One region of the Sphingobium sp. FG58 genome, then DNA from elsewhere that is predicted to be linked to it. Evidence: riboswitches for the same ligand, from Rfam matches in the RefSeq annotation. Region 1 holds a riboswitch; the other holds the start of a gene.

Region 1 (14,811 bases):
CAGAGCGTCCGCCCCAACGGGCTGCAACTCAGCCGCGTGCGCGTGCCGCTGGGCGTGATCGGCATCATCTATGAAAGCCGCCCCAATGTGACGGCGGATGCCGCGGCGCTCTGCCTGCGCGCGGGCAATGCCGTCATCCTGCGCGGCGGCAGCGAGGCGAAGGAGAGCAACCGCGCGATCCTGACCGCGATGGTAGAGGGGATCGTGGCCGCGGGCCTGCCCGCCGATGTCGTGCAACTCATCCCCACTACCGACCGCGCGGTCGTGGGCGCCTTGCTGCGCGCCACCGAATTTATCGACCTGATCGTGCCGCGCGGGGGCAAGAGCCTGGTCGCGCGGGTGCAGGAGGAAGCGCGGGTGCCGGTGCTGGCGCATCTGGACGGCATCAACCACAGCTATGTCGATGGCGCGGCCGATCCGGCGATGGCGCGGCAATTGGTGGTCAATGCCAAGATGCGGCGGACGGGCGTGTGCGGTTCGACCGAAACGGTGCTGATCGACCGCGCCTTTGGCGACGCGCCCGCGCTGGTAAAGGCCTTGCTCGACGCCAGATGCGAAGTACGCGGCGATGAAGCGGTGCAGGCGATGGATACGCGCGTCATCGCGGCGAGTGAGCAGGACTGGGACACCGAATATCTCGAAGCGATCGTGTCGATCCGGCTGGTCGATGGCGTCGAGGACGCGATCGCCCATATCGCCGCCCATGCCAGCCACCATACCGACGCGATCATCACCGAAGATGCCGAGGTTGCAGAGCGTTTCCTGAATGCGGTGGATAGCGCCATCGTGATGTGGAACGCCTCCACCCAGTTTGCCGATGGCGGCGAATTCGGGCTGGGCGCGGAGATTGGCATTTCGACCGGCCGCCTCCACGCGCGCGGGCCGGTCGCGCTGGAGGGGCTGACGACCTATAAATGGATTGTGCGCGGGACGGGGCAGGTTCGGCCGTAAGCTCCGGGTGTTCCCGCGCAGGCGGGAACCCAGTCCCACCGTCAGAACTGGGTTCCCGCCTGCGCGGGAACACGCGGTTATCTACCCCTTCACCACTGCATCGATCGCCTTCAGCTTCGTCAGCATCGGCGCGACCCAGTCGAGCGGGAGCATCACCGGGCCGTCGGACGGCGCATTATCCGGGTCCTGATGCGCCTCGGCGAAGATCGCCGCGACGCCCGCCGCCACCGCGCTGCGGGCGAGCAGGGGGGCATATTCGCGCTGGCCGCCGGACGCGGAACCCAGGCCGCCGGGCTGCTGGACCGAATGGGTGGCGTCGAACACCACCGGATAGCCGGTCTGCGCCATCACTGGCAGCGCGCGCATGTCGCTGACCAAAGTGTTGTAGCCAAAACTCGCGCCGCGTTCGGTCAGCAATATGCGCTCATTGCCGGTCGAGGCGACTTTTTGCGCGACCGCCGCCATGTCCCATGGGGCCATGAACTGGCCCTTCTTGACGTTGATGACCGCGCCGGTGCGTCCGGCGGCGAGCAGCAGGTCGGTCTGGCGACACAGGAAAGCAGGGATCTGGAGGATATCGACCGCCTGCGCGGCGGCCTCCACCTGACCCGCATCATGCACGTCGGTCAGCACCGGGCAGCCCAATGTCGCTTTCACCTCCGCCAGGATCGCCAGCCCCGCGTCGATGCCGACGCCGCGCTGACCCGACACCGATGTCCGGTTTGCCTTGTCGAACGAAGATTTGAAGATGAACGGCACCCCCGCCTGCCGCGCGATCTGCGCCAGCGCGTCGGCCATGAACAGCGCATGGTCGCGGCTTTCGATCTGGCAGGGGCCGGAAATGAGGACGAAGGGCAGGTCGTTACCGATGGTGATCGGGCCGACACGCACATGTTTTGGATCAGTCATGTCGGTCACTTGGGCGCTTTGGCAAAGCGCCGCAAGAGCTGGCCACGCCACAGCCCCTTGCCCGGATGATAGTTCCAGCAGAACCAGCCAAAGCAAAGGCAGGCGATCAGCGATGGCAGCGCCATCGGATCGCCATGGCTTTTCATATGGCGATAGAAGGCCATGTCCGCGCGCCAGCGGTCCCGTTCGCTGCCGCCCCCGTTGATGCCATAGACATTGTCATGCTTCCTACAGCCGATGTTTCGGTTGTATTTACGGTGGTCTATGAAATAGCAGTAGTCGCGTTCGGGCGTGTTCATGACCCGATTAGGGCCGGGGCAGTGCAAAAATTCAAGCGTAAAGTCTTTTATCTCGGCGGTTTCGATCCGCGCGGCGTGCGTTTTTACCATCAGCTCTATCGCGACCAGGCCGGACGCTATGACCGGCTGACCGGCGAGGACGTCATTGTGAGCGGCCGCCGTGCCGGTCCTGCGGGGTCGGTCGTCTCCACCGTGTGGAGCGTGGACAATGCGCAGGCCGGGGTCGAGACGGATTATGAATTTCTCCGCTGGGAGGATCTGGTCGGCAAGGTGTGGATTCGCAATCCGCTGAAACTCGCCTGGCGATCGATCGCCACCTATATCGGCCATGGCCGCTTCATGCAGTTCAAGCGCATGAAGAAGCTGCGTCCCGGCCCGGTGCTGACCATCTGCTACCCGCCCTTTCTGGCGGTGATGATCCCGCTGCTGTTCGCGCTGCTCCCTGCCTTGCTGCTGTGGACCGTGTTGCCTTTCTGGGCGGCGGCGCTGGCCGGGATCGGCATCAGCGCGGTGGCGTCGGGCAAATGGCTGAACAAGCTGGTCGTGCCGTGGTTGCTGCGTTTCACTTACTATCACCACACGCTCGCCGCCGGCGGACCGGGGGAGGCGCTCGACGCGCGGCTCGATGCGTTCGCCCGGCGGATTTCTGAGGAACTCGACGAGCCGTGGGACGAAATCCTGTTCCTGACCCATAGCGCTGGCACGATCCTGGGCATGTCCGTGATGCGGCGCCTGTTCGACCTGCGCGGCACGCGACTGCCGGATCATTTCGCGATGGTCGGCATGGGGCAGGTGGTGCCGGTGGTGGCGCTGCGCACTGACGCGCGCTGGTATCATGCCGATTTGCGCGCGCTGGCCGACAAGCATTTCCGCTATGTTGACCTGAGTTTTCCGCCCGATGGCGCGGCCTATTTCAACGTCAATCCGCTGCTGTTGGAAAGCGACAATCATGCCGCGCGCGTTGATATGCTCTCGCCGCGCTTCCACCTCTTCTACGACCCTGAAAATTATCATGGCGGCTGGTCGAACAAATATGAGGCGCATTTCGACTATCTGCGGGTGGGCGATCGCCTGTCGCCGGTCGACTTCCTGAGCCTCACTGCGGGCCGCCGCACCCTGGACGACGCCATTGCCGCTTTCAGGACGATCCCATGACCGATCCGCTCTTCACCCCGCCCTTCCCGCAGCCCACGCGCAACAAGCGCACGATGCTGCGGCGCTTCTTCATCGGCTGGCACAGCTGGATTCATGTATTGTTCGAGAAAAGCTACACGATGAAAATGGGGGAGGTGCGCGGGCGCGGGCAGCTCATGTATATCGCCAATGAACTGCCGCTGGTGGACCGTATCCTGAAAGGGGGGACGGAATTTCCCAAACATTCCGAACTGGTCAAGGGGCTGTCGCCGCTGATCGGCAATAGCGTCTTTTCCGCCAATGGCGAGGATTGGGAAAGCCAGCGGGCGATGATCAATCCCGCCTTTGCCCATACCGCGATGAACAAGACGATGCCATTGATGGTTGAGGCCGTCGCGGCCTTTTTGGCGCGGATCGACGGGATGGATCGAACCAAGCCGATCAACATCGACGCGATGATGACCCATGTGGCTGCCGACATCATCTTTCGCACGCTATTTTCGCAGACGCTGGATACCGAGCGCTCCTTCATCATCCATCAGGCGTTCGGGCGGTTCCAGCGTTACTCCCATTCGGCCTCGATGCTGGGCCTCTATGGTCTGCCGAACCGCTGGTTCGAACGCTGGTCGGAACGGCCCGCCAACGCCATTCGCGGCGTGTTCGCGCCGATTGTGGAGGAGCGGTTCAACGCCTTCCATGCTGGGGAACCCGCACCGCACAAGGATATTCTCCAGTCGCTGATCGAGGCGCAGCATCCCCAGACGGGCGCGCATTTCACCCTGAAAGAGGTGATGGATCAGGTCGCGACCATCTTCCTCGCGGGGCATGAAACCTCCGCCAGCACGATGACCTGGGCGCTCTACCTTCTGTCGGAATGCCCCCATATTCAGGAGCGCGCGCGGGCCGAAGTGATGGCGGTGGCGGGCGACGCGCAACTGACCCCGGCGATGCTCAAGGACATGGGCGTGGTGCGCAACGTGTTCAAGGAAACGTTGCGCCTCTATCCTCCGCTCGCCTTCTTCCCGCGCGAAGTCCCCTGCCCGATGCGGATGCGCGACAAGGATTTGGTGCCCGGCGCGATGCTGGTGGTCGCCCCCTGGCTGACCCAGCGCAACAAGGATAATTGGGCCTGCCCGCACAGTTTCGATCCCGACCGGTTCGACGATCCGGCCAATGCGGAGATGGTCAAGCAGGCCTGGCTGCCCTTCAGCCGCGGCCCGCGCGTCTGCGTGGGGGCGGGCTTTGCCCAGCAGGAGGTGATGACCGTCATCGCCGACGTGCTGCGCCATTATCGCCTGTCGGTGCGGCCGGGCTACAAGCCCGAACCGATCAGCCGCCTGACCGTGCGCCCGCGCAAGGGGATGTGGTTGATGTTCGAGAAGCTGGCGAACTGACCCGAAGTAGGCTTCACGCCATCTCCTCCTCCGGCACGACATCCACCATCGCCTGGATGCTCTGGCCCCCGCCGCCGACGAACAGGCCGTCCATTGGCGCGACATCGGCATAGTCGCGGCCCATGGCGACGAAGAGATGGCCGTTGCCGGTGATGCAGCCATTGGTGGGATCAAAGCCGATCCAGCCGCGCGTTGGCCCGCACCATAGCATGACCCAGGCGTGCATCGCGTCCGCGCCGATCAGCCGGGGGCGGCCGGGCGGCGGATCGGTGCGCAGATAGCCGCTGACATAGGCGGCAGGCAGCCCGGCCAGCCGCAGCGCGACGACCATGACATGGGCGAAATCCTGGCACACGCCATGACGCGCGGCAAAAGCGTCGGCGACTGGCGTGCTGGCGTCGGTCGCGCCCGGATCATAGGCGAACTCGGCGCGGATGCGCAGCGCCAGCGCCAGCGCGGCGGCGACGACCGGGCGTTTCGGGGCCAGCCCGTCGCCGACCCACTCGCCGATTTCGGCCAGCAAGGGCGCGCGGGTGGAGGCATAGAGATAGAGGGCGGGGGCCGACGCGCTCATGTCGCGATCGACCAGCGCCGCCTTGGCCACTGCGCCGATGGTGGGATCATCGGGCTGGGGTTCGGGCGGGGCGCTGTCCTGCACGCCGATACGGAATCGGCTCTCGATCGTCAGCTGCCGGATCGGGCTTTCGATCACCAGCCGCGCGACATGAACCGGCCAGGCACCGGGGCGCGACGCGATGATCGACGGGACCGGATCGACCGTCAGCGCATAGTCGGATGTCCATTGCCCGGCCCAGGGCGCGGGGCGCAGGCGCAGGTTGAAGCGGGCAAGCCGCATCGGCGCGGCATAGCGCAATATGGTCTGGTGGCGGACATGGTAGATCATGACAAAAGGTCCGCTCCATCGGCCTTTTCCGCCTTGCGCACTTGCAGGAAATAGCGCTGGCCGATCGCGTCGGACAGGCCGAGCAGGCGGTTTTCGACGTCGTTGACGTCGGCGATGGTCAGCATATCCCCGGTCAGCGGGCTGAGCCGCGCGACCAGCGCATCGGCCAGGCGCTTTGGCTCTTCCGGCATCCCGTCGCCGCGCAGCGTCGGCAGCGCCGCGATATGATCGGCCAGAAGCTGCGCCTGATAGACGATGGCACGCGGATTATGCGGCTCCAGCGCGACCAGATCGCGCACCGGGGGCAGCGCCGGGCCGGTCAGGTAACGGGTGCGATAGCTGATCTGGCTGTCATTGAGGTCCAGCAATACGGTCAAGTCGTCCGCGCTCGCGCCATCGCCACCGAACAGGCCGAGCAGGCGGCAGCCATTGATCGCCCGCTCCATCCGCCGCCCCATATCGTGAAAGCGCCACCCTTCGGTCCTGCCCATATTTTCCGCGGCCAGCCCCGACAGCGCCGAAATCCGCTCGATCATGCGGGACGAGGCATCGAGCAGGGTTTCGGTCACTGCGCCATCGAATGTGGGCAGCGGCAGGCGCACCAGCCGCCAGAAATCGCTCGCCAGCCGGTCGCGCAGCCCTTCGCCGATATTGCCGACGCTGGCCATCAGCGCGCGGACGCTGCCCGACTGGCGCGCATCGCCCAGCGCGGTGGCGCAGAGCGGGCCGACCGGGCCACCGCCGTCGCGGGCGATCGCGCCCCACAGCACCAATTGCCCCACCAGCCGGTTCATCGTTGGCGACGCGACCGAGGGGCCAAGGTCCGCCTCGATCGACCCGCCGACAATGGCGCGGATCAGCCGCAGGGTCATTTCCGTCCGCTCGATATAGCGGCCCAGCCAATAGAGATTGTCCGCCGCCTTGGCCGGCAGCATCCCGCCGATCCGCCGGATCGGGGGCGCGCCGCCGCCCAATAATGTGTCGGGCGGCACTGGCTGACTATCGACCACGCACATGTCGGCGGACATGTCGCCCTTGCCCATCAGCGCGGCGCGAATATCGCCATGGCCCGCCAGCCGCGCAAAGGCGCCGGGCATGACCCGCCACTGGCCCTGCGCGTCGCGCGCCACGAACACGCGCAGGGTGAAGGGTAGGGGCGTCAGCCGTCCGTCGACCACTGCCGGGGTAGTGGAGAGTTTGACCACCTCCTGCCCGACATAATCCATCGGTCGCCGCGCCATGGCCTCGGCCAGCGTGGCGCGTTGCTGTGCATCCAGTGCCGATCCGGGGGTGAAGCGCGCGTCGGGCAGGCCCGCGACGTCCTGATCGAAGGCGGACCCTACGACCAGCCGGTCCAGCCGATCGCGTACATAGGCGCGCTCCTCGCCCTGGCCGCACCACCAGGTCGCGATATTGGGCAGGATCAGGTCCGCGCCCAGCAGTGCCTTGCTCAACTGCGGCAGGAAGGCGGCAAAGGCGCGCGATTCGATCACCCCCGCGCCCGGCCAGTTGGACAGGACCAGCCCGCCGCGCGCGCAGGCGTCGAACAGGTCGGGCACGCCGATGCGCGACTTGCTGTCGAACGCCAGCGGATCCATGAAGCGGCTGTCCATCCAGCGCCACAGCCCGTCGATGCGCTTCAAACCCTGAATCGTGCGGACGAATAATTGCCCGTCGGTGACGATCAGATCCTCGCCCTCGACCAGCAACAGGCCCAGATAACGGGCCAGATGCGCCTGTTCGGCATAGCTCTGGTTGAAACGGCCCGGCGTCAGCAGGCCGATGCGCGGGTCGGATCGCTCGCAATCGGCCGCCAGCCCCCGGCGCAGATCGTCGAAAAAGGGCGCAAGCCGCCGCGTGTTCATCGCGCCCAGCAGATCGCCGGTCGCGCGCGACAGAGCGAGCCGGTTTTCCAGCGCATAGCCCACCCCCACCGGGGTCCGCACCCGATCGGCCAGCACGCGCCATTCGCCCGCCGGGCCGCGTCCGATATCGGCGGCGTAGAAATGGAGGTGATGGCCGCGCGGTGGCGGCGTGCTGGTCATCACCCGCCAATAATGCGGGCTACCGGCAATGACGCTGGCGGGCAGCTTGCCATCGCGGACCAGCGATCCGGCGCCGTAAATGTCGCCGATTACCTGTTCCAGCAATTCGGCGCGCTGGGCCAGACCCTGTTCGATATGCGCCCATTCGCCCGCATCGATCAGCATCGGGATCGGCCCCAGCGGCCAGGATCGTTCCTGCTCGTCCCCGGTCAGGCGGAACGCCATGCCCAGGTCGATCGCCTGCCGCGCGACATTGTCCGCCAGCATCGCCGGATTGCCCTGCGCCTGTGCCGACAGCCGGTCCAGCATCGCGCGCCAGCGATCCTGCATGGCGGGCGCTGCACCGGCAAACAGATCGCCCGCTGGAGCCGCGGCCAGATAGGCGTTGGCCCAGTCCAATCTTGTGTCAGCGTCCACCAAAGCGCCCTTACGCGCCCGGATGCCTGAAGCGCAGGTCCAGCGTCATCGGGAACTCGCCGGCCGGTTCGGCGGCGGGCATGTCGACCGGGCCGGGGGTGTGGCCATGGTCCTGAAAACGCGCCTTGCGCCGCGCTTCGGCTTCATATCCGTTGATCGGCAGCGTGTCATAATTGCGTCCGCCTGGATGCGCGACATGATAGACGCAGCCGCCCAGCGACCGCCCGCTCCAGCTGTCCAGCACGTCGAAGGTCAGCGGCGCATTGGCGGGCAGGTTGGGGTGCATACAATTGGCGGGCGCCCATGCTTTGTAGCGCACACCGCCCACGCCCTCGCCCGGCACGGAGGTTGCCGTCATCGGCACCTGTCGCCCGTTGCACGCAACGATATGCCGCCCGGCGACCAGACCCGTGGCGCGGACCTGCAACCGCTCGGTCGAACTGTCGACGTAGCGCACCGTGCCGCCGATCGCCCCGGTTTCGCCCAGCACATTCCAGGGTTCGAGCGCATGGCTGATTTCAAGGGCAACGCCACCGGCATCGACCGTCCCGTGGATGGGGAAGCGGAACTGGCGCTGCGCCTCGAACCAGTTGGGGTCGAAATCATAGCCCGCGCCGCGCAGGTCGGAGAGTATCTCCAGAAAATCGGCCCAGACGAAATGAGGCAGCATGAAGCGATCATGCAGGGTCGTCCCCCAGCGCACCAGATTGCCCTGCTGCGGCTGCCGCCAGAACCACGCCGCCAGCGCCCGGATCAACAATTGCTGCGCCAGGCTCATCCGGGCTTCGGGCGGCATTTCAAAGCCGCGAAACTCCAGCAGGCCCAGTCGCCCGGTGGGGCCATCGGGCGAGAACATCTTGTCGATGCAGATTTCGGTGCGGTGGGTGTTGCCGGTCACATCGACCAGCAGGTTGCGGAACAGCCGATCGACCAGCCATGGGGGCGGCGACGCGCCTTCGCCCGCGAACGGGTTGGGCACCTGCGCCAGTGCGATCTCCAGCTCATACAGACCGTCATGCCGCGCCTCGTCGATGCGCGGCGCCTGGCTCGTCGGGCCGATGCACAGGCCTGAAAACAGGTAGGAGAGCGAGGGATGCCGCTGCCAGTAGAGGACGAAGCTTTTGAGCAGATCGGGCCGCCGGATGAAGGGCGAATCGGTCAGCGTCGGCCCGCCCAGCACGATATGATTGCCCCCGCCGGTGCCGACTGAGCGGCCATCGACCATGAACTTGTCGGCGGTCAGGTCGCACTCGCGGGCATAGGCGTACAGCTGTTCGGTGATCGCCACCGTCTCGTCCCAGCTGGAGGCGGGATGGACATTGACCTCGATCACGCCGGGGTCGGGCGTGGCCTTCAGCACCGCGATGCGCGGGTCGGGCGGGGGCGAATAGCCCTCGATCCGCACCGGAATCCGCAGCGCCTCGGCCGCCGCCTCAACCTCCGCGATCAGCTCCAGATAATCTTCCAGCGCCTGCACCGGGGGCAGGAATACCGACAGATAATGGCCGCGCGGCTCGACCGTCACAGCGGTGCGGACGGCTCCTTCGATGATGACCTGTTCGACCCGGTCCTGCGCGGCCATGCCGCCTTCGGGGCCAGCCACACGCTGCGACTGTTGCGCGCGCACTTCTTCGACATTGGCCTGTTGCACCACCTGCGCCCGGAAATCGGGCAAAGGCTCGCGCGGTTCGCTGGTGTCGCGCGGGTGGATATAGGGGTAATCGGACGGCGGCACATAGGGCAGGGAGCCGAGCGGCAGGCGGTAACCCAGCGCCGAATCACCTGGCACCGCGAACAGCTTGCCGCGCCGCAATTGCCAGATTTCGCTCTGCCATCGCGGCTTGCTTACCTGCGACTGCCAGCGCTGCACCGGCAGCACATAGCCGACCGGCTGATCGAGGCCACGCTCGAACGTCTTGACCATCCGCGCGCGCGCTTCGGGGTCGCTGATCTTGGGATCGTCGGTGGTGGCGTTGATCGGCAGTTCCGATTCCTTGATCGACCAGACCGCCGGATCCTCGAACACCGCATGGGTATATTCGTCGGAAAAGCCCATATTGGCCGCCATATGGCCAAGGAACGCGCGGGCGTCGTCCGGCGTCACGGTGCGCGCGCCTGTCGGAGCATCGTCGGGCGCGATCAGGCTTTCGTCGTGCCAGATCGGTGTGCCGTCCGTTCGCCAATAGACCGCGTAAGCCCAGCGCGGCAGGCTTTCGCCCGGATACCATTTGCCCTGCCCATGATGCAGCAAGCCGCCCGGTGCAAAACTGGCCCGCAGCTTGCGGATCAGCCGGTCGGCATAGGCCGCCTTGGTCGGGCCGACCGCATCGCCATTCCATTCGCCCGCATCGCCGCCATCCACCGCCACGAAGGTCGGCTCGCCACCGATCGTCAGCCGCATGTCCTGCGCGGCCAAATCGGCGTCCACCTTCGCCCCCAGCGCCATCACCGCGTCCCAGCGCTTGTCGGTGAAGGGCTTGGTGATCCGCACCGCTTCGGCAATGCGGCTGACGGTCATCGCGAAATCGAAATCGACCTCGGCGGGTTCGGCCATGCCGCTGATCGGCGCGGCGGATTTGTAGTGCGGCGTTGCGCAGAGCGGGATATGCCCTTCGCCTGCAAACATGCCGCTGGTCGCGTCCAGCGCGACCCAGCCTGCGCCCGGCACATAGGCCTCCGCCCAGGCGTGCAGGTCAACGACGTCTTGGCTGACTCCTTTCGGCCCCTCGATCGGCTCGACGTCCGCGACCAGCTGGATCGAGTATCCCGACACGAACCGCGCGGCAAAGCCCAGCCGCCGCAGCAATTGTACCAGCAGCCAGGCCGAATCGCGGCACGATCCGGTGCCGATTTCCAGCGTCTCCTCCGGCGTCTGGACGCCCGCCTCCATGCGGATGACATAGCCCACCTGTTGTTGCAGGCGGCGGTTGACCTCGACCAGAAAATCGACCGTGCGGCTCTGGTAACCGGCATATTGATCCACCATCGTCTCGAACAGCGCGCCCTGCGGCTCGACATCGAAATAGGCGGCCAGATCGGTTTTCAGCTGCTCGTCATAGGCGAAGGGATAATTTTCCGCGTACGGCTCCACGAAGAAGTCGAACGGGTTGATGATGTCCAGATCAGCAAGCAGGTCGACCTCGATACTGAAATGATCGACTGGCTCTGGAAACACGACCCGCGCCAGCCAGTTGCCGTGCGGGTCCTGCTGCCAGTTCAGGAAATGCCCCGCCGGCTCGATCTTCAGCGCATAATTGGGCACCTTGGTCCGGCTGTGCGGCGCGGGGCGCAGGCGGATGACCTGTGGGCCAAGCCGGATTGGTCGGCTGTAGCGATAGGCGGTGCGGTGGTGGAGCGCGGCTTTGAGCATGGCGCGGATCAAACGCTACCCCCTGTTGCAATGCAATATGCAAATGATTTGGCGGGCAAAGAATCTGCGCGGACACGGCCCGCCCCGGCGATGCCGCGACAAGCCACTGGACCCCGCGCGCCAAAGTCCTTACCGTCCCCGCCATCCCCGGGGGACCGTCCGCAGACGGTTGAGAGGCGGCTTTGTGGCCGCGACCCGCTGAACCTGATCCGGCTAACACCGGCGTAGGGAGGGCAAGCGCGCACTCACACCGCCCGCATTCTCTCTCTTTCGCTGCAAGGAGAGTGACTTATGGCAGACGTCCCCGCCCGCACCGAAATGCCCGAAGCCGAAGGCTTCATCCGCCGGCAGGCGGCAATGAACGTTACCACTGGCGCTATCCGCGGATCGAAGAAAATCCATGTCGGCCCGCTCAAGGTTGCGATGCGCGAAATCACGCTGGAGCCGGGCAGCGGCGAAGCGCCGGTGCGAGTCTATGACACGTCCGGTCCCTATACCGATCCCAACGCGCAGATCGACATCATGGCGGGCCTGCCGCAGCTGCGCCGTGACTGGATCATCGCGCGCGGCGATGTGGAGGAATATGATCCGCGCGAGGTAAAGCCCGAAGATAACGGCCTCAAAGGCCCGGACCGCTCCGGCGGCGTCGCCCAATTCCCCGGCCTCCACCGCCGCCCCTTGCGCGCCAAGCCCGGCGCGAATGTCAGCCAGATGCACTATGCCCGTCGCGGCATCATCACGTCGGAAATGGAATATGTCGCCGAGCGCGAAAATCTCGGCCGCGCGCGCCTCGCTGAATATATCCGCGACGGGCAGGATTGGGGCGCGGAAATCCCCGATTATGTGACGCCGGAATTCGTCCGTGACGAAGTGGCACGCGGCCGGGCGATCATCCCCAGCAACATCAACCATCCCGAATCCGAACCGATGGCGATCGGCCGCAATTTCCTGGTCAAGATCAACGCCAATATCGGCAACTCAGCCGTCGCCAGCGATGTCGCGTCCGAAGTCGACAAGCTGGTCTGGTCGATCCGCTGGGGCGCGGACACGGTGATGGACCTGTCCACCGGTCGCAACATTCACGACACGCGCGAATGGATCATCCGCAACTCCCCCGTCCCCATCGGCACCGTCCCCATCTATCAGGCGCTCGAAAAAGTCGGCGGCGTGGCCGAGGAGCTGACCTGGGATATTTTCCGCGACACGCTGATCGAGCAGGCCGAACAGGGCGTCGATTATTTCACCATCCATGCGGGCGTGCGCCTCGCCTATATCCCGATGACCGCCAGGCGCGTCACCGGCATCGTCTCGCGCGGCGGCTCGATCATGGCGAAATGGTGCCTCAGCCATCACAAGGAAAGCTTCCTCTACGAGCATTTCGACGAGATCACCGAAATCTGCAAAGCCTATGACATCGCTTACTCGCTGGGCGACGGCCTGCGCCCCGGATCGATCGCCGATGCCAATGACGAAGCGCAGTTCAGCGAACTCTACACGCTGGGCGAACTCACCAAGCGTGCCTGGGCGCAGGATGTGCAGGTGATGATCGAGGGGCCGGGCCACGTCCCCATGCACAAGATCAAGCAGAATATGGACAAGCAGCTCGAAGCCTGCGGCGAAGCCCCCTTCTACACGCTGGGGCCGCTCACCACCGACATCGCGCCGGGATACGACCATATCACCAGCGGCATCGGCGCGGCCATGATCGGCTGGTATGGCACGGCGATGCTTTGCTATGTCACGCCTAAGGAGCATCTGGGCTTGCCCGACCGCGACGACGTGAAGGTCGGCGTGGTCACCTACAAACTGGCCGCCCACGCCGCCGACCTTGCCAAGGGCCACCCGGCGGCCAAGGTCCGCGACGACGCACTAAGCCGCGCCCGCTTCGAATTCCGCTGGCGCGACCAGTTCAACCTGAGCCTCGATCCGGACACAGCCGAGCAATATCACGACCAGACGCTCCCCGCCGAAGGCGCGAAGTCGGCGCATTTCTGCTCCATGTGCGGCCCCAAATTCTGCTCGATGAAGATCACGCAAGAGGTCCGCGATTTTGCGGCGAAGCAGAATCAGGACGCCGACGCCTTCATCGCGGCCAATCCTCCCCGGCACGGGGAGGGGAACCAGCCGCAGGCTGGTGGAGGGCGCGCGCCCCTGGACGCAGCCCTTGCCGAAGAGGGCATGGCCGAAATGAGCCGGGTGTTCAGGGAAACCGGCAGTGAGCTGTATATGGGCGCTGGGGATAGGGAGCGGGATTGATTGTGTAAGGGCAGGCGCCGCTATAGCGAGGATTGCAAACGAGTATCGCTTTGAGATACGTCCAACCATATAGGGCACGCAATATTTTGGGGTATCATGCAGCAAAACAACCGTCGCCGGGGCAAGCCGGAAGCTAAGGAAACTTTATTTTGTTCCTTTTGCGGGAAAAGTCAGCATGAAATTTTCAAGCTAATTGCTGGACCGACGGTATTTATATGTGACGAATGCACAGAGCTATGTGACGATATACTATGGTCTGATACCGAAAATAGAATGGCTATTAGAATAAAGACTCCTTCATGTAGCTCTTACGATGATGTTCTAAATGGTGTTGTTGGGAAAATACTTTCAGAGGCTTTTCCTCAATACGATGTACAGTATGAATTTAGAACTCCAGACAAACATAGGAGTGGGACATCTGGAGTCGCAATTTCTGTATTCTCAATTTCTGCCAATGACGAAGATAAAGAGGTCTTGCAGAGACAAGTGTCTGAGTTGGCAACCAAGCTTTCTGTCATGAATCAAAAGTTTGTTAATGAAAGTGAGAGGGCCAAAAGGATTAACGATGAGTTGGTTGATTTAAAGCAAGAATATCTCGATGTTCTTAGAAAATCTTTGGAAAAAATAAGGGATTCAGAAAGTGATCTTAGAGCAGTAATGTTTCTGGATGTATCTGGATTTTCGAAATTTACGTTTGATAATAAGCAATCTGTAGTTGATATGCTTCGAGGTATCACGCCGCCTTTGCTTGCTGATCGCGGTGCTCATGAAATTAATATGTGGGGCGACGCTATCGTTGCAACTTTTACGGATCCCAACCAAGCTATTGCTAGCGCGATAAAGTTTCTGCGTCATTTGAGTGTTGAGCAACTTGAAGCGAGAATAGGAATGGCATGGGGTGCTATTCGGATGAACTATAACCCTGCAACTGGCCGCAAGGATATTGATGGACCGATTGTCGATTTTGCAGCGCGCTTGGAACCAATGGCAAATTTAGGAACGGTTCTTTGTTCTAAAGAGTTTTCTGCGTTGGATATCGATCAGAATCTAGCTCAGTTTATTCCAGTGAAAAGGGAAATTAAAAAAGATTTTTCTACCTTTGTTGCTGGTCAAGAAATTGAACTGCTGGAGG
Region 2 (14,811 bases), on a different contig from region 1:
CAACGGGCAGGCGACGCCGCATCTGCTGGCCTGGATCGACCGGATCAACGCCCGCCCCGCCACCCAGGCGATGTTCGCCAGATCGCAGAGTGAAATGCCGCCGCGCCCGGCCATGTCGGCGGCGTGACGCCCATGGCTTGGTATGACCAACCGGCTGGCGGCCAGCTGCGCATGTATCATATCCCCGGCTGCCCCTTTTCCGAGCGGATCGAGTTGCTGCTCGACCTGAAAGGGCTACACGGCATCATGGCCGATCATGAGATCGACATATCGCAGCCGCGCCCCGACTGGCTGCTCGCCAGGACGCGCGGCACGACGTCGCTCCCGGCGCTGGAACTGGAAAATGGCGAAACGCTGAAAGAGAGCATGGTCATCATGCGCTATGTGGAGGATCGCTTTCCCGATCCCCCGGTGGCGCGGCATGACCCTTATGAACATGCTGTCGAGGCAATGCTGTGCGCCACCGACGGACAGTTTACCGGCGCTGGCTATCGCATGATCCTGAACCGCGATCCGGTAAAGCGCGACGAGCTTAAGGCCGAGGTTGATGCGCAATATGCGCGGCTGGACGATTATCTGCGCCATTATGCGCCGGACGGCGATTATCTGTTCGACCGGTTCGGTTGGGCGGAGGTTGCGTTCACACCCATGTTCAAGCGGTTATGGTTTCTCGACTATTATGAGGCCTATCAAATCCCGCAGAGTCTGACCCGGCTGCTGCGCTGGCGCGAGGCGTGCCTGTCGCACCCGGTCGCCCAGCGCCATCATGGTCATGCCGAGCTGATGACGCTCTATTATGATTATGCCCAGGGCGGCGGCAATGGTCGCCTGCCGCAGGGACGCAGCGTCTCCAGCTTCACCCTCGACCCACCCTGGACCAGCCGCCCCATGCCGCCGCGCGACAAATGGGGCACGCCCGCCACCGACGCCGAACTCGGCCTGATTTCCGCATAAGGATTTACCCCATGCCCAATATACTCCAGCATTATATCGATGGCCAGTGGGTCGACAGTCAGGGTGGCCGCGTCATCCCTGTCATCAACCCGGCGACCGACGCCAGCGCGGCCGACCTGATCCTTGGCACGGCGGCCGATGTCGACGCGGCGGTGATCGCCGCCCGGCGCGCGTTCGAGAGTTTCTCCCTCACCAGCCGGGAGGAGCGGATCGCGCTGCTCGAACGCATCATGGCTGAATATCAAAAGCGCATCCCGGATATCGCCCGCGCCATCGCCACCGAAATGGGCTGCCCCATCTCGATCGCCCAGACCGCGCAGGCGGGGTCTGGCCTCGGTCATCTGGGACAGGCGCTCGCGGCGCTCAAGGATTATGCGTTCAGCGAGAAGATCGGCAATAACCGGGTGGTGCGCGAGGCGATCGGCGTGGTGGCGCTGATTACGCCATGGAACTGGCCGATGAACCAGATCCTCGCGAAGGTCGGTCCGGCGCTGGCGGCGGGCTGCACCATGATCCTCAAACCCTCCGAAGAAGCGCCAAGCTGCGCCGCGATCTTTGCCGAGATCATGGACGCGGCGGGCGTGCCGCCGGGCGTGTTCAACCTGGTGCAGGGCGATGGCGAAGGCGTCGGCACCGCGCTCGCCAAACATCCCGATATTGATATGGTGAGCTTCACCGGATCGACCCGCGCGGGCATCATGGTTGCCAAAAATGCCGCCGATACGGTCAAGCGCGTCGCGCAGGAACTGGGCGGCAAGTCGCCCAACATCATCCTGGAAGGCACGCCGCTCGACGTCGCGCTACCCGGCGGGGTGGGCGGCGTACTGCTCAACAGCGGCCAGAGCTGCGTCGCGCCGACGCGGATGCTGGTGCATCGCTCGCAGCATGACGAAGCCGCGCAAAAGGTCGGCGCGCTGTTCGCTGCCAAGACGGTCGGCGATCCGCAGGCTGAGGGCGACCATATCGGCCCGGTCGTCAGCCAGCGCCAATGGGACCGCATCCAGTCATTGATACAGACCGGGATTGATGAGGGCGCAACGCTGGTGACCGGCGGTCTGGGCCGTCCCGAAGGCATGGAGCAAGGCAGCTATGTCCGCCCGACCGTGTTCGCCAATGTGACGCCGGACATGACGATCGCGCGGGAGGAGATTTTCGGCCCCGTGCTGGTGCTGATGCCCTATGATGATGATGAGGCTGCAATCCGCATCGCCAACGACACGCCCTATGGTCTGGGCGCCTATGTCGCGGGCGATCCGGCCCATGCGCGCAAATTCGTCAGCCGCCTGCGCGCGGGCGCGGTGTTCGTCAATGCCGGTGGCCTTGCCTTCGACATGCCCTTTGGCGGCTACAAACAGTCGGGCAATGGCCGCGAATTCGGCCGCTTCGGGCTGGAGGAGTTTCTGGAGGTGAAGTCCGTCATCGGCGCGCTGCCGGAAGACGTGGACTGATGGCGACGCTGCTGGACGCAGACGCGATTGAGGACAGCGCACGGCAGGCGCCCGCGCTGATCCGCTATCTCGACGAGGGCGATTTCGTCACCCGCCGCTATGTGTCGCAGGGGGTGGAGATCAACACCGGCCGCTATCGCGATTATCCGATGGTCGTGCGCGACGGGATGCCGATCCGCGATCATTTCGCTTTCGACACCCATGGCTTCATGCTTGGCAAGCATCGCACCGCGATCAGCGATTTTTGGGACAAGGCGGAGGTCGACCGCCTCTATCTGCGCGAGTGCGAGACGGCGATCCAAAGCCTCACCGGCGCAAGCTGTGTGTCGGCGGGCGGCTGGATGATCCGCACGTCGGCTGACCTCACTGCGAGGGCGCAGGAGAAGGTCGCCAATTATCGCCATGAAGGCGGTATCCAGCCACCGGCTGGCGAGGCGCATGTCGACTATAACGAGATTACGGGGCGACGCGCGGCCGAGCGCGCCTATGCTGCCGTCTTTCCCGATGGACCGGGCTATAAACGCTATGTCTGCGTCAGTTTCTGGCGCTGCTTTTCGCCCGGCCCGCAGGACTGGCCGCTGGCGGTATGCGACGGGCGTACCGTGTCGGACGAGGAAGCGACGTCCAACACATTGTTCGTGGTCGATGCCTTTCCCGTCGGCGATGCGCTGACCGCGCCGGTCGATGGCGAGGATCAGATGATTGCCGCATCGATCTTCCGCCATCGTGACCGTCACCGCTGGTGGTATTTCTCCAACATGGCGGCGGACGATGTGCTGCTGTTCAAATTTCAGGACAGCGACCATGACGTCACCTGGCGCTGCCCGCACACCGCCTTCCACGACAGCAGCCTGCCCGGCACAAGGACGCGGGCCAGCATTGAGGTGCGGGCGGTCGCCTTCTTTGAGTGACCCTCAATTCGAAGGCATTACCACCACCGGCTTGACCACCGCGCCGCTTTCCGATGCCGCAAAGGCGGCTTCCAGATCGGCGAAATCATAGCGCTGGATCAGCTTTTCCAGCGGCAGGCGGCCTTCGCGATAGTAAGTGATCAGGCGCGGGATGAAGCTCTGCGGGTCAATGCCGCCTTCCACCACGCCGACGATTCTTCGCCCCATGCTCATGATCGACGACGGGTCGATGGTAAAGCCGCCGGGCGGATAGGCTCCCACCAGCGCCAATGTGCCGCGCTGCGCCAGCCGGTCCGCCGCAAGACTGAGCAGGGCAGGCACGCCGGTGGTATCAACGATATGGTCGAACAATCCATCGCGCGTGGCCAGATCATCCCCCGTCTCTGTCGCGCCCAACTCCCGCGCCAGGGCCAGTCGACTGGCATGGCGGTCGATCACCGCGATTCGCCCTGCCCCTGCAATCACCGCCGCCATCAGCGCCGACAGGCCGACAGCGCCCGCGCCCAATATCGCAATCGACTGGCCCGGCTGCACCTTCAATGTTTCCAGCACCGTCCCAGCGCCGGTCTGCACGCCGCAGCCGAGCGGTGCCAATATGTCGAGCGGTAGGTCGCGGTCGATCCGCACCACATTGTCGCTATGCGCCAGCGCGTGAGTGGCAAAGGCCGACTGGCCGAAGATGTTGCTGCCGATCCGCTCGCCCCCGCGCCAGATGCCGCCCTGTCCAGCCTGCGTCACGCCCAGAAAATTGCGCGGCACGAATTCCACGCAATAGCCGGGCTGATGATCGTGACAGGCTCCGCACGCGCCGCAACTGTGGAAGCTGAGCAGCACATGGTCGCCGGGTGCGACGCCGGTGACGCCCGGTCCCACCGCATCCACCACGCCAGCCCCTTCATGCCCCAATATGACCGGGAAAGGGATGGGCAACGCGCCATCGCGCATCACCATGTCGGTGTGGCAGATGCCACAGGCATGGAGCCGCACCCTGATCTGGTCAGGACCGGGCGCGTCCATCGCCAGCGTTTCGAAACGGAAGGGGCTGCCAGCCCCCTCCACCACTGCCGCGTCGATCGCGATGCTGTCCATGATCAGAAGTCGAAGCCGAAGCGGACATACCATTCGCGCGGCCGGTTATAGGTGCCGAAGATCGCACCCGCCGCAATGTTCGACCCGCCCGACGTCAGGAAGCGCTTGTCGGTCAGGTTGGTGCCGCCCGCCGTCAGCGACCAGTGGCCGTCCGGCGCACGATAGCTGATCGAGGCGTTGACGATGTCGGTCGATACCCGCTTGAGCAGCAAGGTCCGCTGCGTATCGTTCCACGCGCTGGACGTGTAGGTCCAGTCGGCCAGCAGCACGACCGACCCGCCATTGCCCAGCTTGGCTTCGTAACGCGGACTGAGATTGACCTTCCATTTGGGCGTCTTGGGCAGGGTTTCGCCCACCAGCGTTCCCGCCTGGAACGGATTGGCACCGCCCACGGCGGCAGCGCCCGGTGATACCGACGTATATTGCGCGTCGATATAACCAACCGCTCCGTTGATGGTCAGGCCATCGACCGGCGCGGCCACCATTTCCAGCTCGAAGCCCCGGATGCGCGCATCGCCCGCATTGGCGATGGTGGGCGATGTGCCGACCTGGATATTGAGCTGGATGTCACGATATTTGGTCGAGAAAACCGCTGCGTTGAGTTGCAGATGGCGATCGAGCAAAGTGGACTTGATCCCTGCTTCCCAGGTCGTCGCCTTTTCCTCGTTAAAGTCCGGCGCGACATTGCCCTGCGGGTTGGTCAGGCGCGTGGTCCAGCCGCCGGTCTTGTAGCCCTTCGACCAGCTGCCATAGAGCATGACATCTTCGGAAGGATGGATTTGCACGCCGATCTTGGGCGAGAAGTCGTTGAACTTCTTGCGATTGACGCCCGGCGTATAGACCCGCACGGGATTGGTCGGATCAGGATAGCTCAGCCCCACCTGGCACGGGATCGGGGCTAGCGGGAAGGCGCCGTCGGGGAAGATATTACCATTGGCGTCTGCGCAGCCGAACAGCTTGTAGTTGAAGCCGTTCAGTTCCTGCTGGCCACCCTCGAACCGCTTGCGTTCATTGGTGTAGCGGCCGCCGATGGTGATGCCGATCAGGTCGATCGGCCGATAGTCGATCTGGCCGAAAAAGGCGTAATTTTTGGTGCCAAGCTGGTTCGGTCCATCGACCTGCACCATACCTTCGCCAAAGGTCACATAGTCATGCAGGTCGCCCGCTTCCTTGAAATAATAGGCACCCAGCACATAGCGCAGCTTTTCATCAAACGCATTGCCGAGCAGCTGAAATTCCTGGCTGAACTGCCACTGGTTCATGGTGAAGCTGAGTTGCAGGAAGTTGAGCGGCGATCCGTCGGCGTCCAGCCCTGCATTCCAGTGCAACTCACGATAGGCGGTGATCGATTTCAATGCGACATTGTCGGCCAGGTCGAAATCGACGATGCCACTCAGACCCCAGCTTTCCAGATTGGAATAGCTGTTGCTGCTGGCATAGCTGCGGTCCTTGTTGGCGATCAGATAGCGGCCATCCCAGGGCAGCCGATCATTGGCCGGATTGCCATCGACATTCGCGCTGGCGACGCTGGCCAGCTGGAATTGCGGGTTGAACTGGGTGCCAGCCACGCCGCACAAGGCCTGGGCATTGCGGGCTGCAATTTGCGCACCGGTGCTGCCGATGCAGAAATTATACAGTCCCGCGAACAGGAAACCGGTGGTGCCGGTCGGATCGAACGCTGTGCCGGGCAGGTTGGTCGTGCCAGCAAAATTGCCGGGAACGAATTCCGCCGTGCCGATCAACTTGTTCGCCGACGTACCCTTGTCCTTGCTATAGTCGCCGGAGAAGGTTGCCCGCACTGCGCCACCATTGTCCCAGCGCAGCTTGCCGCGCAGGTTCCAATTGTCATTTTCGCCTTCCTTGCCCGCGCTGTCATAGCCAGCGGCCGAGAAAGCGGTGAAAGGCGGCGCATTGTTGGCGCGCTGGTCGGGATAGGGCAGGCGCTTCAAAAACCCGTCGCGCGACTTGATGCCGAAGGTGAAGGCGGAGCTAAGCCCGTCGGTGATCGGCACGGTCACGGAACCCCGCGCCTGGAACAGCTTGTAACTGCCCAGCGTCACATCGCCCTTGGCCGTAAATTCCTTGCCCGGATCGGCAGTGACGATGGAGATCGCGCCGCCGATCGTGTTGCGGCCGAACAACGTCCCCTGCGGCCCTTTCAGAATTTCGACCCGTGCGACGTCCAAAAGATCCTGGTTCGCGCCGACCGTCCGGGCCAGATAGACGCCGTCCAGATAGATGCCGACGCCCGGATCGATGTTGAAGGCAAAGTCATCCGATCCGATGCCGCGAATATAGGCAGCCAGGACGGCGGTGGAGCCGGAAAAGGGGGTGCCAGCGTCCAGATTGACGTTGGGGGCGATGGCGGAGAGTTGCGACACACTGCCGACCGCGCGTTCCTGCAAGGATTCAGAGGTGAAGGCCGAAATCGCGATCGGCACGTCCTGCACATTTTCCGCGCGCTTCTGTGCGGTCACGACGATCTCGGCGATGCCGCCGCTCTGTTCGGCCTCCTGCGCCATTGCCGGTGCCGCGACCAGCGCGCTCGACGCCATCAGCATCGCAATCATGGACTTGCCCATCTTCATCCTCCCAAAAATGCCTCGCCTGTGTCGGCGACTTGGGATGATGATAGGCGCAGCGACGGGGCAGGTCTTGGATTAGGGCGAACCGGCTATCAGGACGCAAGCGAACGCCCATTGCCACTCCGCCACTGGCTGGGCGCCACGCCGAAGTGCCGACGAAAGCAGCGGGTGAAGAAAGCGGAATCGTTGAACCCCACCTCGAACGCGACGTCGGTGATCGTGCGCCCGTCCTCGCGCGCCAGCAAAGCCGCCGCCCGCTCCAGCCGCCGCGCGGTGATGAAGGCGGTGGGGGTCAGCCCGACATGGCGGACGAAGCTTTTTTGCACCGCACGGGGAGAGAGGTCGAGCGCCTGGCCGATCAATGCCGTACCAAGGTCGGGATTGCCCAGATGCTCCAGCACATAGTCGACCGGGGAGCGCGGCAGCTGGATAGCGGGCCGCTCCAGCGTGCTGCGACGGCAGAGCATCCGCGCGGCGTCCGCCAGCAGCACCCCGGCATCGTCATCCAGATCGGCAAACTGGTCCCGCTGCGACCACAGGCCATGGAGCACATGGGCCAAAAACAGGACGTTGGGATTGGTCGATGGCATCAGACAGCCATGCCAATCGCGCCCGGCAATATCATCGCCCATCATCGCAATCGGCACCTGAAGGATCAGGCAGTCGTTATATTGCGAAATGTCGATGGCATAGGGGTGGCGGTCATCGGCGATCACGATATCGCCGATCCGCGCGGTGCTGCTGCGGTCGCCATGCAGCATGGTCATCGACCCGCGATGGAGCAAATGGAGCAGCAGATGCCGTTCATCGCCATCGGTCGCGACCCGGCTGACCTGCGCCCTTTCGCTGCGCGCGCGTGCCAGCCCGACGCCGCCCAGCGACCAGCGCGCCAGATCGGCCTTGATGCCTTCGGGCGCATGGGCGGTCATGCCGGGGAAGGCTTCGGCGACAACCTCACGCCAGAAACGCTGGCGACGCGGCGGCGGCACCAGCCGGGTGGAAAAGCGCTCGACCGCGCTCAGCGGACCCACTCCGCACGATCAACACCATCATGAGCCATAACCGGCATCCCTCTCTCTGCCCGTCGCGACGCTATTGCTGGTCGTCAACGAGTCATCCCACAGGAAGAGAAAGTATCCCAGGCATACTAAATTGGCAATATGGCCGATATATCACAGCCTACCAGCGCAGCAGTGCGATCAATTCCCTGCGCCATGGCCAAAGGAGTATGGCGTTGAGCAGGAGGGTGACGATACCGAACGCATATTCGACGACGCCCGGATCCAGCACGAAATTCCAGTAACCGATCACGACATTGAGCGGCACACTGGCCAGCGCGGCGGGCAATACCGCGCGGTTCGCCAACACCAGCAGCGCCACGACCACCTCCATGACCTTGATCCACGCGAACAAGCCGCTGTGGATCAGCGCCAGGGTGAATTCCTGCGCCAGCGGCGTGTTACCCAGCGGCTGAAGGTCGAAGGGGGTGAAATATTCCACCCCTGAAAATAGGAACCAGCCACCATAGATGATCCGCGCGGCGGTAAAGACAGCGCCCTGCCCCCGCCCCTGTGCGTCCAGCGCGATCATGGTCAGAAGCCGGCGGGCGTCGCGTCGAGCAGGATCGTCTTGCTTTCCAGATAGGGGTGCAGTCCTTCCACGCCGCCCTCACGGCCGATCCCCGATTGCTTGAAACCGCCAAAGGGCAGGCCGAATTCCAGCTTCATGCCATTCTGCCCGAACCCGCCCGCGCGGATACGGCGACCGATGCGATAGGCAGCGTCTGCATCATTGGTCAGCACCGATCCGTTGAGGCCAAAGGCGCTGTCATTGGCGATGCGGATCGCATCCTCCTCATCATCGGCGGGGATCAGGCACAGCACAGGTCCGAAAATCTCCTCCTGTGCGATGCGGCTCTTATTATCGACATTGGCGAACAGGGTTGGTTCGATGAAATAGCCCTTGTTCATATGGGCCGGACGATTGCCGCCGGTGACCAGATCGGCACTTGCCCGCCCCAGCCCGACATACTCCTCCACCCGTTCCAGCTGGCGCTGCATCGCCACCGGACCGAGTTGGGTATCAGGTGCGTCGCTATGGCCGATGCGGATGCCCTGCATCACCTTGGCGATCGCGTCGGCCAGTTCGTCATGGCGGTGACGCGGCACGATGGCGCGGCTCAGCATGGCGCACACCTGTCCACTCATGATGGTGATGGTATTGCCCAGGATTGCGGCAGCGACTTCGATGGGGAAATCGTCACGGACGATGGCCGCCGACTTGCCGCCCAGTTCCAGCGTACAGCGCGCGACCCGCCCGGCGCACACTTCGCCGATCCGCTTGCCCGCCAGTGTCGATCCGGTGAAAGTCACCTTGTCGATGCCGGGGTTGCGGACCAGATGGTCGGACGCATCGCGCCCCGCCGCGACCAGATTGACGACCCCCGCTGGGACGCCTGCCGCCTCCGCCGCTTCGGCCATGATATAGGCCTCCAGCGGGGTTTCGGGCGATGGCTTCATGATGACGGTGCAGCCTGCCACCATCGCATAGGCGACCTTGGCCGACATGATGCCATAGGGCGCGTTCCATGGTGCGATCGCCGCGACGACGCCAGCGGGTTCCTGCGCCACGATGGCGGTATGGACCTGACTCGACGGGCGCTTTTCGACGAAGGGGAAGCTGTCGGCATAGCCCGCGATCGCCATCAGCGTTGCGGTCGCTCCGCCCGTCATGATCGGCGCGAAGCTGGCGAGACCACCGACCTGCGCGGTCCAGGCGGCGGCCAGTTCAGGCGCGCGCTTGCCCAGTTCCTCCCCCATCCGCCGCAAAATTGCGCCGCGCTCGGCTGGCGCCATGGTCGACCATGGCCCGTCATCAAACGCCTTGCGCGCGGCAGCGACGGCGCGGTCCATATCCGCTTCCGTGCCATCGACAACGCGCGCGATGACCTCCTCGCTATTGGGGGAGACGATTTCGATCATCCGGTCGCCCGTCGATTCGACCCATGCGCCGCCAATGAACAGCTTGTCGGGATGGGCGATATGGATGTTGTCGGGAACCATGGTCTATCCTCTTCCTGGTCGGCGCTGCACGCCTACTCAGCTTGATACTATAACGAACGTTATAATTGTCGCAAGCTGTTGCATCGGCTTTTTTAGCGCTTGACAGTCCGGGTCCGGCTAACCCTATTGTATCATTCGTTACGATAAAATGAGAGGAATGCCGATCCATGATCCGCCCGCTGGAGCAGGCCGCGTGACCAGCGACGCCACGGGTTTTACCCCGCGCCTGATCGTGTCGCTGGTCCTGTGCGGTCTGGTGCTGTTCATCGACGGCTATGATCTGGCTGCGCTGCCTCTGGCGCTGCCCCATATCGCGACGGCGCTCGACATTCCGCCCGCCCGTTTTGGTTTTGCCCTGTCGGCGGTATTGCTGGGGCTGGGCATTGGCGCGGTCCTGCTGGCACCGCTAGGCGACCGCTTCGGCCGCCGCCGGACGATCATCCTCTCTGTCATCTGTATCGGCCTGCTGACCATGGCAACCGCCAGCGGAACGAGCATAAGCGGCTTCATCGTCTGGCGCTTGCTGACCGGTCTGGCGCTGGGGGCATGTCTGCCCAATGTCACCGCACTGGCCGCCATCTGGGCGCCACCGGGACGACGCGCCAGCACCTTGACGATCGTATCGCTCGGCATCTCCTTTGGCGCGATCGCCGCGGGTTTGATTGCGCCGCCGCTGGTTGCGCTGGGCGGGTGGCGCGCCCTGTTCCTGCTGCCGGGTGCCGCGACATTGGTGCTGGCCGCAGCCCTTTTCCTGCTATTTCCGGCCGAACAGAAAATGGCGCCATCGGCTGATGACCGGGCCGTTCGCCCGCTTGCCCGTATATTGCGCAAACCATTACGGTTCCCGACCGTCATTTTTGCATTGCTCTATGGTATCAATGCCTTCGGCCTCTATCTTATCACCAGTTGGGTGCCGACGCTGTTGCCGCAGGCGGGCTTTACACTGGATCAGGCAGCGCGCTCGATCACCATCATCCAGTCGGGTGGCTTGGTCGTTGCTCTCGCGCTCGCCTGGCTGATCGATCGCAATCATGCCGTGCTGGCGCTGGCGGGTGCCTATGTCACGATCATCGTCGCCTTTACCCTGCTGGCGATCCTGCCCGCTGACCCTTTGTCGTGGAACATGCTGCTGCTCGTCGCGGGCGGCGGCATTGTCGGGGTACATCTGTGCATCATGGCCGTCGTCACCGGTGTCTTTCCGCCCGATTGCCTGGCTACTGCTATCGGCTTCGGCGTCGCCGTGGCCCGGATCGGCGCGATCGGCGGTCCACTGGCCGGTGGCTGGCTGATCGGCCAAGGCGCAGGGCCGGACCAATTTTTCCTGTTCGCCATCCTGCCCATGGCGCTATGCCTGCTCATCACATTGGCCCTGCCCGCCGCGCGCCGCGCGGGCCAGCCTGACGCGACCGCTTAATCGATCAGCCGGAATCCGACGGCAAAGCGCAGCCCGACCACCCAGGCGTCGCGGATGGACGGGTCGGCGGCGGGATTGCGGACATATTGCATATTGGGCTGCACCGTCAGCCAGGGTGAAAGAGGCGCGCGATAGGTGACTTCGGCGACGGATTCGGAACGGCCTGCGCCACTGGCGCGGCGATAGTCGGCGGATGTCGTGGCGGTAATGACCGCCAGACCCAATTCATCCTCCGGTCGCCCGGCCAGTGCGCCTTTCCATTTCACGCCCATACTGGCGAACCGGTCGAACATATTGAACCGGCCGCTCGACGTGCCGAGCCGGAAGAAGCCGTCAATCTGTTCCTCACCATCACTCATCAGCGGCATTTCGCCGCGCAGATAGACACCGGCATTGCCCTGTCCCCGACTTCCGTCCCACGCATCGAAGGTCGCGGTATAGCGCCAGTGACCCAGCAACAGCCGCGCACCAGCGACAGGCGCTTCCAACTCACCGATCAGCAGCGCGCCGTCGCCCTTACCGAGCTTGATCGCGGTGCGGGCGGGATGATCGGGATCGCCCGGCACCCCGTCCAGCACGGCGGCGCGCACGGCCCAGCCCTTGGCAGGCCGCCATTCGACCCGCGCCGCCAAAGATGTCGAAGGGAAGATGGACGGGCCATTGCGACCGGTAAGCGAAATGTCGCTGCCAATACCATGGGCGCTGCCGACGAACACACCAGCGGCGTCGAGCGAATCAAATTCCGAATTGAGGTCATACAGGCCCGCGCGCAGCGACAGGCCGGGCGCGACCATCTGGTCGATCCACGCTTCATAAAGTTTGAACGCCCGCGTCCCCGTCTCGATATTGCTGACGGCATGGGCGTCGCCCACCGCGTTGGAGATCGACGCGCCATTATTATAGATGCCATAGACATGCGCTTCAGCCCCGCGCCAGCCCAGCATCGCCTCCAGATCGGCCTCCAGCACAATGTCCAGATTGTCGAGATAGCGTGCGCGCCGCTTCACCCCGCCCGCTACATTGCCCATCACTTCGCCGGTATAGGTGACCTCCAGCAGCAGCGGTCCCTGTTCCTCGTCAATCTCCCCCGCCGCATGGATATGCGAATGGGGGCGCGACGGCATCGCATCGCCCGCCGCGGCGGCCAGCAGCAAAAAGGGGGCGATCATCACCATGACGGGACCAGGGGGTAAGCATGAATCATAGCCACAGGCACAATAAGGGCTTGGCCACGCCGTCGATAACGGATCATCCTCGATCGACGCCATAGCTGACTGAAAACCACCCCCGCTTCGGCAGGAATATGCGCAAGGCTCGCAGCGATCATTTGACGCGCGGCGCAGGACGCCATAGGCGCACGCTCAGTTTCAACCCACGGGGTGTCCTGGCGCTGTCAGGGCTGAGAGGCGGATCGGGCGCAGGGGGCGTCCAGTCGGCAAACCCGCGAACCTGATCCGGCTCACACCGGCGGAGGAATAGGGATATGCGTTTTTACGCCATTACGTCACCTGCCATCTCGATCGCGCTGCTCCTGGGAGGGGGTATTGCCCATGCCGATGACAGCATCGTCGTAACCGCGCGCGGCCGCGAGGAAGCGGAAATCCGGGTGCCGGACACGATCGCCGTCTATGGTCCAGCCGCCATCGCTGCGCGCCGCCTGACCACGATCGACGATTTCATCGCCGCGACGCCGGGCATTTTCATGATTCATGATCAGGACCCCGGCACCAACCTTATTTCGGTGCGCGGCATATCCACCAACCGCAGCCAGTCGCCGTCTATCGCCTATATCGTCGATGGCCTCGCGCTGCCCGATTCGGAACTGTTCACGCTGCGCCCCTATGATCTGGCGCGGGTCGAGATTTTGAAGGGGCCGCAGGGCGCACTGTTTGGCCGCTCGGCATCGGGCGGGGCGATCGCCATGACGACCAATGATCCCGGCCCGGACTGGGGCGGCGAGGCAGCGGTCGGTATCGGCAATGGCCTGACCTGGACCGCCGATGGCGTGGTCAACGCGCCCGTGTCGGATCAGGTGCAACTGCGCCTGTCCGGCTCCTATCGCAACAGCGACGGCTTCATCCGCAATAGCTTCCTCGACAAGAAGGTCGATGGCAGCATCAGCCGCAATCTGCGCCTGAAGGCGAAGGTCGCGCTCAATGAAACCGCCACCTTCCGCTTCCGTCTGGGCTGGGCCAATGAGGAAGGCGGCGCGGCCTATATCTCGTCGGGCAATGTCACCGGTCTCTATGGCGGGCGACTGTCGGGCGCGGCGCTGACCAACCCGTTCGGCGATTTTGAAGGCCGGGCATCGCGCACATGGTGGGGCGCGCAGGCCAGTTATGAACAGGAAGCGGGCGATGCGCTGCTGTTCACATGGACTGGTGGCTATGATGATTATCACAAGGATTTTGTTGAGGAACTGGATTTTCGCAACGACAAGCCGCTAACCTTCTTTGGCGTCCCCGCCTTTCCAGATGGTATCCAACCCATCGCTCAACCCGTTGATATCAAGGCATGGACCAGCGAAACCAGGCTGGCCTCGCGTGGCGACGGGCCGCTGCGCTGGCATGTCGGCCTGTTCTATCAGCGGCTGGAGCGCGACCGCACCGATGATTTCGGGCCGCTGCTGTTCGGTGGCGAAGCGTTCCGCGCCGAAACCCGATCCAGCCAGATCGGCATTTTCGGCCAGGCCAGCTATGACATTACGGCGCAGGTCGAAGCGACGCTGGCACTGCGCTACGACCGCGACCGGCGCGAGGAAGATACGGTCGGCACCGTTAGCGGCACGACCGTTGCCCAGCGCGCCCGGACATTCGAGAAGTGGCAACCCAAATTGTCTATCGCCTGGCGTCCGACCGATCATCTGACCGCCTATGTCACCGGCGCGATCGGATTCAAGGCGGGCGGCTTCAACCCCCTGCCCGGCCCAGCCGACGTATGGCAAGCGGTGTTCCCGGCCGAAACCACCCGGTCGATCGAGGTGGGGGTCAAGGCCGAGAGCGCCGATGGCCGCATCCGCCTGTCGCTGGCCGGGTTCGTCACCGACTATGACAATTTCCAGAACACCGTATTCCTGGGCAATTCGGTCGTGCTGTCGGTGCCGCAGGTCGATGTCCACGGGATCGAGGCATCGGCGCAGGCGGCGCTGGGTGCAGGATTCAGTCTCGACGGTGGGCTGGCCTGGACCCACAGCCGCACCGGCACCTATTTCACCCCCAACCCCACGCCAGAACCCGGCGAACCCGCCATCCTCGACATGAGCGGCCAGCGGACCCCCAATGCGCCCGACTGGACCGTCAATGGCGGCCTGGGCTGGCAGGGCGCGGCTGGTCCGGCAACGGTCAATGT

The links. A riboswitch is a leader RNA that binds a small molecule or an ion and turns the genes downstream of it on or off. The one in region 1 is predicted to bind thiamine pyrophosphate.
Region 2: another riboswitch for thiamine pyrophosphate. It lies ahead of ACODR8_RS07385 (TonB-dependent receptor); the one in region 1 lies ahead of thiC (phosphomethylpyrimidine synthase ThiC).

Annotation. Positions count from the first base shown of each region.
Region 1 covers NZ_JBMDJF010000006.1:189,176-203,986, reverse strand. Annotated here, with positions in the region: gene ACODR8_RS10140 (glutamate-5-semialdehyde dehydrogenase) at 1-951, shown strand, start outside; gene kdsA (3-deoxy-8-phosphooctulonate synthase) at 1,033-1,860, opposite strand; gene ACODR8_RS10130 (hypothetical protein) at 1,866-2,159, opposite strand; gene ACODR8_RS10125 (hypothetical protein) at 2,181-3,314, shown strand; gene ACODR8_RS10120 (cytochrome P450) at 3,311-4,687, shown strand; gene ACODR8_RS10115 (transglutaminase family protein) at 4,701-5,591, opposite strand; gene ACODR8_RS10110 (circularly permuted type 2 ATP-grasp protein) at 5,588-7,966, opposite strand; gene ACODR8_RS10105 (transglutaminase family protein) at 8,064-11,423, opposite strand; TPP riboswitch at 11,562-11,671, shown strand; gene thiC (phosphomethylpyrimidine synthase ThiC) at 11,715-13,679, shown strand; partial or broken gene ACODR8_RS10095 (ClpX C4-type zinc finger protein) at 13,776-13,929, shown strand.
Region 2 covers NZ_JBMDJF010000004.1:169,909-184,719, reverse strand. Annotated here, with positions in the region: gene ACODR8_RS07440 (glutathione S-transferase family protein) at 1-127, shown strand, start outside; gene ACODR8_RS07435 (glutathione S-transferase family protein) at 133-954, shown strand; gene ACODR8_RS07430 (aldehyde dehydrogenase family protein) at 966-2,402, shown strand; gene ACODR8_RS07425 (CmcJ/NvfI family oxidoreductase) at 2,402-3,313, shown strand; gene ACODR8_RS07420 (NAD(P)-dependent alcohol dehydrogenase) at 3,317-4,402, opposite strand; gene ACODR8_RS07415 (TonB-dependent receptor) at 4,405-6,990, opposite strand; gene ACODR8_RS07410 (AraC family transcriptional regulator) at 7,080-8,018, opposite strand; gene ACODR8_RS07405 (hypothetical protein) at 8,167-8,577, opposite strand; gene ACODR8_RS07400 (aldehyde dehydrogenase) at 8,580-10,049, opposite strand; gene ACODR8_RS07395 (MFS transporter) at 10,243-11,463, shown strand; gene ACODR8_RS07390 (carbohydrate porin) at 11,460-12,638, opposite strand; TPP riboswitch at 12,829-12,956, shown strand; gene ACODR8_RS07385 (TonB-dependent receptor) at 12,947-14,811, shown strand, end outside.